DNA from 3 places in the Streptomyces paludis genome. Region 3 is predicted to be linked to each of the others. Evidence: riboswitches for the same ligand, from Rfam matches in the RefSeq annotation. Region 3 holds a riboswitch; each other region holds the start of a gene.
The links. A riboswitch is a leader RNA that binds a small molecule or an ion and turns the genes downstream of it on or off. The one in region 3 is predicted to bind cyclic di-AMP.

Region 1: linked by a shared signal. The riboswitch ahead of DVK44_RS26850 (M23 family metallopeptidase) and the one ahead of DVK44_RS21160 (transglycosylase family protein) in region 3 are both predicted to bind cyclic di-AMP.
Region 2: linked by a shared signal. The riboswitch ahead of DVK44_RS02035 (C40 family peptidase) and the one ahead of DVK44_RS21160 (transglycosylase family protein) in region 3 are both predicted to bind cyclic di-AMP.

Annotation. Positions count from the first base shown of each region.
Region 1 covers NZ_CP031194.1:6,080,916-6,083,108, forward strand. The annotation lists gene DVK44_RS26845 (M16 family metallopeptidase) at 1-863, shown strand, start outside; cyclic di-AMP (ydaO/yuaA leader) riboswitch at 1,061-1,233, shown strand; gene DVK44_RS26850 (M23 family metallopeptidase) at 1,247-2,032, shown strand.
Region 2 covers NZ_CP031194.1:480,605-482,797, forward strand. The annotation lists gene DVK44_RS02030 (ATP-dependent Clp protease proteolytic subunit) at 1-293, shown strand, start outside; cyclic di-AMP (ydaO/yuaA leader) riboswitch at 661-852, shown strand; gene DVK44_RS02035 (C40 family peptidase) at 856-1,329, shown strand; gene DVK44_RS02040 (ATP-binding protein) at 1,436-1,879, opposite strand; gene DVK44_RS02045 (helix-turn-helix domain-containing protein) at 2,135-2,193, shown strand, end outside.
Region 3 covers NZ_CP031194.1:4,768,276-4,770,468, reverse strand. The annotation lists gene DVK44_RS21160 (transglycosylase family protein) at 201-920, opposite strand; cyclic di-AMP (ydaO/yuaA leader) riboswitch at 927-1,100, opposite strand; gene DVK44_RS37675 (transglycosylase family protein) at 1,452-2,193, opposite strand, start outside.

The DNA of each region.
Region 1 (2,193 bases), 1.3 Mb from region 3:
CGCGCCAGGGCACCGAGAAGACGGTGGAGCGCATCGACGCGGCCGGCGTCCGCGCCTTCTACGAGGCGCATGTACGCCCGGCCACGGCCACCGCCGTCATCGTCGGCGACCTCACCGGCGTCGACCTGGACGAGATCCTCGCCGACACCCTCGGCGCCTGGACCGGGAACACGGCCGCGCCCCGGCCCGTACCGCCCGTGACCGCGGACGACACGGGCCGCGTGGTCATCGTCGACCGGCCCGGCGCCGTCCAGACCCAGCTGCTGATCGGCCGTATCGGCGCCGACCGGCACGACCCGGTCTGGGCCGCGCAGGTGCTCGGCACGTACTGCCTGGGCGGCACGCTCACCTCCCGGCTGGACCGGGTGCTGCGCGAGGAGAAGGGCTACACCTACGGTGTACGGGCCTACGGCCAGGTGCTGCGCTCCTCGGCGCCCGACGCCCCGGGCGGCCCGGCCGGCGCCTCGATGCTCGCCATCAGCGGCTCCGTGGACACCGCCTCCACCGGCCCGGCGCTGGCCGACCTCTGGACGGTGCTGCGCACGCTCGCGGCCGAGGGGCTGACCGACGCCGAGCGCGATGTCGCCGTACAGAACCTGGTGGGCGTCGCCCCGCTGAAGTACGAGACGGCCGCCTCCGTCGCGGGCACCCTCGCCGACCAGGTCGAGCAGTTCCTGCCGGACGACTTCCAGGCGCGGCTGTACGCGCGGCTGGCCGAGACCGGCACCGTCGAGGCGACGGCCGCGGTCGTCAACGCCTTCCCGGTGGACCGGCTCGTGACCGTGCTGGTCGGGGACGCGGCGCAGATCAAGGAGCCCGTCGAGGCGCTCGGTATCGGCGAAGTGACCGTGGTCACCGGCTGATCCGGCCGTCCGTACAGGGCAGGGAACCCCGGCGACATCGGTCGCCGGGGTTCTCCGTTCTGTCCCTGTTTTCCGTGGAAACATGCCGTCTGCCCCTGTGGGGAACGCGACAAAACAGCCTGTCTGTTTGGCGCGGGAAAGCCCAGCGGCTTAGCGTCGGTCCGGCTGTTCGCCCGTTGCGCCGCACCCGTGGCATCGGACAGTCATCGCCGAGTCCCCGTCAGGCGCGAGCCCGAGGGAGCCGGGGACCCACAGTCCCTGGGGTGAATCGGACCGCCTTCACGCGCAGTCGCGCCGTGTGGAGGGGCCCGTAGGAGACCTTCCTGCTCCGAACCCGTCAGCTAACCCGGTAGGCGAGAAGGAAGGAAAGGACCCGTCACCCCATGGCGTTCACCCGTACCGCCGGGAAGCACCGCGCCCGGAGGCGCCCGACCCGCCGGGGCGCGAACGCCGCGGGCGTCGCGACCCTCACCGCGACCGGTGTCATCGGCACCCTCGCCGCCTCCCCGGCACTCGCCTCGGGCGCCGGTGCCGAGGCCGCCTCGCAGACCGGCTTCAACCGGGTCGCCGACCTCGGGGACGCCCTCGCCGCCGTGGTCGACGACCAGGCCCACGCCCAGCGTTACGCCGCCGACCGGGCGGCCAGGATCAAGGCCGAGGCCGTCGCGCGGGCGGAGGCCGAGCGGCTGGCCGAGGCCCGCGTCAAGGAGATACGCGCCACCCGGGAGCGCGCCGCGCGCGCCGCCGAGCGCACCCTCCTCAACACCTTCCAACTCCCCGTCGCGGGCTCGTACATCACCACCGGATACCGGGCCGGCGGCTCCCTCTGGTCCTCCGGCAGCCACTCGGGCGTCGACTTCCGCGCCGCGTCCGGCACCCCGGTGGTGGCCGTCGGCGCCGCGACCGTCGTCGAGGCGGGCTGGGGCGGCTCGTACGGCAACAACGTCGTGCTGCGGATGAGCGACGGCACGTACACCCAGTACGGCCACCTCTCCTCGATCGAGGTCTCGGTGGGCCAGAGCCTCGCCCCCGGGCAGCGCCTCGGCCTCTCCGGCGCCAGTGGCAACGCCACCGGACCGCATCTCCACTTCGAGGCGCGGACCGGTCCGGATTACGGCTCCGACATGGACCCCGTCGCGTACCTCCGCGCGCACGGCGTGAACGTCTGACGCGCCCCCTGCCGTACCCCTGACGCGCCCCGGGCCCACCCCCGCCGGCTCACGCTCCTCGCGCGCGCCCCCTCGCTCCGTAACCGCTCCGCCGTCCGACCTGCCCGTTGGCCAAAAGATATCCATGGATTTCGGGCACCCTTCGGAAATTCTCGTTGATT
Region 2 (2,193 bases), 4.3 Mb from region 3:
GGACGCCGGGCAAGCGGATGGCGCTGCCGGGGGCCCGGTTCGTCCTCCAGCAGCCGGCCACCGAGGAGACGGTCATGGGCCAGCCGTCCGATCTGGCGATCCACGCCGAGGAGTTGCTGCGGCAGCGGGAGCTGCTCGCGTCGATGCTCGTCCGGCACACCGGACAGAGCCCGGAGACGATCGCCGCGAGCATCGACCGCGACACGGTCTTCGACGCTCCCGCGGCGAAAGCGTTCGGACTGATCGATCACGTGATCGAGAGCCGGAAGACCTCGGCGCTCCGGAGCCGATGAACGGGCCAACGTATCCCCGGTCGCAACGGATGTGAGGGGGCGTGAGGCGTTCCCGTACGGACGCGTCCGTACGGGAACGCCTCACCCGTTCAGGGGACGAACCCGCTGGACACAGCCGGGGAGTCGAGTTGCGCAGGGCGCCCGGAGGCGTATGACGCGGCCTCATTTCCCCGCAGGTGCCGACCTCATCGGCGCCCCCGGCTCCGATACGAAAAACCCCTTTGCCACCCCTTTGGGTCAGCCGTGAGGAAGTTCACATATCGTCGTTTCAGCTCGGAAATCCGCTCCTCCTTGGGTCAAGATCCCTGGGACGACAAGCCCCCGCCACCCCCGGCGGGGCGATCCGGGCGGACGCCGAGTCCTGCCGCCGTTCCGGATGTCTGAGTCGACAGGAGTGGATCGGCAGGAGTGGAGGACCCAAGCAGTACGGGACGACGCACGTCGTGGTCGTCCCTTGGGGTGAAGCCGTGGGATCTGTCTCGACAGGGCTCCGCGGCCGGGCAACTTCGCCAGCCCGAACCCGACAGGTCATCCTTCACAGGCGGCTGACGAAGGGTTGCGCATGACTGCGCAGACATATGTCCCGTCCTTGCTTTCCCGGACCGGTGCCGTTTCGGTCCTCACGCTCGCCGCGGTCGGCGGCTCGGTGCTCGCACCGGGCGCCGCGCCCGAGGCCCAGGCGGCCACCCACGCCGTCAAGGCGCTGAAGGTCGCCGCGTCGAAGAAGGGCGCACCGTACAAGTACGGAGCCACCGGACCGTCCCGGTTCGACTGCTCCGGGCTGACGGTCTACTCGTTCAAGAAGGCCGGCAAGAAGCTCCCGCGCACCGCGCAGCAGCAGTACAACAAGACGTCGCACATCTCCTCCGCCAAGCGGCGCAAGGGTGATCTCGTGTTCTTCCACTCGGGGAGCAACGTCTACCACGTGGGCATCTACGCGGGTTCCGGCAAGATCTGGCACTCGCCGAAGACCGGAGCGGTGGTACGGCTGGAGAAGATCTGGTCCAAGAGCGTCTGGTACGGACGCGTGGGCTGAGCGGGGCGGTCGAGCGGCGCCGGCCGTTGAGCGGCGCACCCGGTTGAGCGGTGCGAGCGGTTGAGCCGAGGGGCGGGGCCGGCCAGGGCCCGGCCGGTCCCGTCCCTCAGTTCCGGCAGCTCCGGTCGGCCGGTACGGTCCAGGGCAGCGCGATCCAGACGGTCTTGCCCCCCTCCGCCGTCGGGGTGATGGAGAGCCGCCCGCCGCACTCGGCGGTCAGCGAGCGGATGATCACCATGCCCCGGCCGTTGTCCTGCTGCACGGCCGCCGGCAGCCGTTGCGGCCAGCGCGGATGGCTGTCGGTGACCCCGACGCGCAGCCGCTCCTCGCGCTCCAGCCGGACCTCCACGGTGAACGTGGGCGACTGGCCGAAGGTGTGCTGCACGGCGTTGGTCGCCAGTTCCGAGACGATCAGCCGGACCGTGTCGGCGGTCTCCGCTTCGCCGGGCAGCCCCCACCCGGTCAGCAGATCCTCCACATATCTTCGCGCCGTGGGTACCGACGCGGGATCGCTCGGCAGTGTGATGGATGCTTCCTGATGGTCTGCCATGACGATGCCGTCCCTTTCGCACCGGACCGCACTCCGCCACAGAACGGATGACTGCGCGGACGGCCTCGGACTCCGCTTCGCCGCCAGCCTGCCACCGATCGCACCGCGCCACGGCCCGATCCGCAGAGATCTGCATATATCTGTCGCTCAAAGCGGTGAACTCTGCAACGCGAGACCGTATTCGGGCGCGGAAAAGATACCTTCTCCGCCGTCGCGCACCGGTGCGCGGAAAACGGACGGCGAGAGGATTCGGCCATGCGGCATATTCCACTGGTACGGCGGCGCAAGCTCGGCGAGGAATTGCGGCGGCTGCG
Region 3 (2,193 bases):
GGCCGGAGGCTGCCCCTCTTGCCCCGTACCGACCAGTAACGGCCGGTTTCCGGGGCTCCGGCCCGGCGGCCGTGGCCCTGCGGCCGGCCCTGCGGGCGACCCGCCGGCCGGCCCGACGGCCGAAACCCCGGCCCGGCGCGTACGGGGGCGGCGCGCCGGGCCGGGGTGCTCAGGGGCGGGTGGGGCGTGCGGAGCCGGGGTCAGCTCAGGTGGAGCCGCTGGCCCGGGTAGATCACGTCCGCGTCCTGGACGATGTCCTTGTTCAGGTCGAAGACCTTCTTCCAGCCGCCCTTGACCTTGTGGGCCTCGGCGATCCTGGACAGCGTGTCGCCGGACTTGACCTTGTACTCGCCGTCACCGGTCTTGATCGTGACGGTGGCGCGGCTCTGGCTGCGCGAGGCGGCCGGCTGCTCCTGGGTGCGGGCCGGCTGCCGGGGCGCGGCCTGCTGCTTCGGGGCGGCCTGCTGCTGGGGCGCCGCCTGCTGCTTCGGGGCGGCCTGCTGCTTCGGCTGGGACTGCGACTGCGTGCCGGAGCCGCCGTTGTACGCGGCGCGCGACAGGTTGACGCCGCAGCTCGGCCACGCGCCCTTGCCCTGGCCGGCCAGGACCTTCTCGGCGACCGCGATCTGCTGGGACTTGGACGCCAGGTCGGCGCGGGGGGCGTAGGCGGTGCCGCCGTACGCGGCCCAGGTGGAGCTGGTGAACTGAAGGCCGCCGTAGAAGCTGTTGCCGGTGTTGATGGACCAGTTGCCGCCCGACTCGCACTGGGCGACCTGGTCCCACTCGGACGCGGTGGCGGCGGAGGCGGAGGTGGCGCCGATCAGCGGGGCCGCGACGGCGGCACCGGTGATTCCGGCGAGTGTGGCGTAACGGACCGCCTTGGACGGACGACGGTGCTTGGCCTTGCTCGAACGCAGCAGCATGAAGCATCTCCTCACCGACGCCTACGAGGTCAGCTGTCGGGTTCGGGCCAAGTGAGTTGCCCGGCCGCGTGCTCTCACACGCGGCTTCACCCCAAGCCGTCCCCGGACCGTCTCTCGACGGCCGGGACCGGCGCGAACCATTGGGTCCCCCGCTCCTGCCTTCGGCGCTTTACGCGACGACCACTCCCCCCGACCGACGGCAGGATTCGGCGTTTCGGTCGACGGGGCCCGCGGTGCGAGCGGTTCAGACCGTAATCACAGCCCGGGTGGTTGTTCAAAGAGGCACATCCGGGAGAAATCGCCCGTCCGGGCTTCAACGGCCTTCACGTTTCCGCAGGTGGGCCCGGGGATGACCCAACCGCCAGAGCAAATGACCCCAGTTGCGGCAAAGAGACCCTTGTCTCACTTACGCAGAAGCGGACATAGGCCACCGAAACACCCTCCGATCGGGCCATGTTTCGGATCGCGGCCAGGGGCCTGGCCAGGGCCGAACGGGGCGCCGCGGACGTCAACGGTGCCCCGTTCACCTCAGACCCAGCCGCCGACGACCTTCTGACTGCCGATCACGACCGAGAGGGGCTCGCCGCCGACGACGACGGACTCGCCGCGGCCGGTCTCCTCGCCGCCGTACGCGTCGCCGAGGCTTCCGTCGCGGGCGGTCGCGCTGCCGCGCGAGGCGCGGTCGTTCGGTTCGCGCTCTTTATCCGTATTGCCCGATGCGCCGTCATCCTCCTTGGCGGGGGCGCCCCGGTGCTTGCCCTTGGCGGGCGCGGAGGAGGCGTCGGCCTCGGGCGTGGCGGACTCCTTGGCGTCGCTCGCGGCCGGCGAGGGGGTGGTGGTCGCCGAGGGGGCCGTACCGCCCGTCTGGGTGCCGCTGTCGCCGTAGCCGGGGGTCTCGGTGCCGGAGGCGCCGTCCGTGGCGCCGGCCGCCGGGTCGGTGGTGGCGCTGTCCGAGCCGGTGCCGGTCGCGCCGTCGACGACGCCCCCGACGCTCTTCACGAGCCCGGAGACGACGGCGCAGCTCGACCACGCCTTGGTGCCCTGCGCCGCGAAGACCTTGTCGGCTATCTGGATCTGCCGGGAGCGGCTCGCCAGGTCGGGGCTGGCCGCGAACTCCGCGCCGCCGAAGGTGTCCCAGGTCTCCTGGGTCAGCTGGAGTCCGCCGTAGAAGCCGTTGCCGAGGTTGGCGCTCCACCGGCCGCCGCTCTCGCACTCGGCGACCCGGTCCCACGTGGAGGCTTCCGCCGCGCTTGCGCCACTGGCGGCGAGG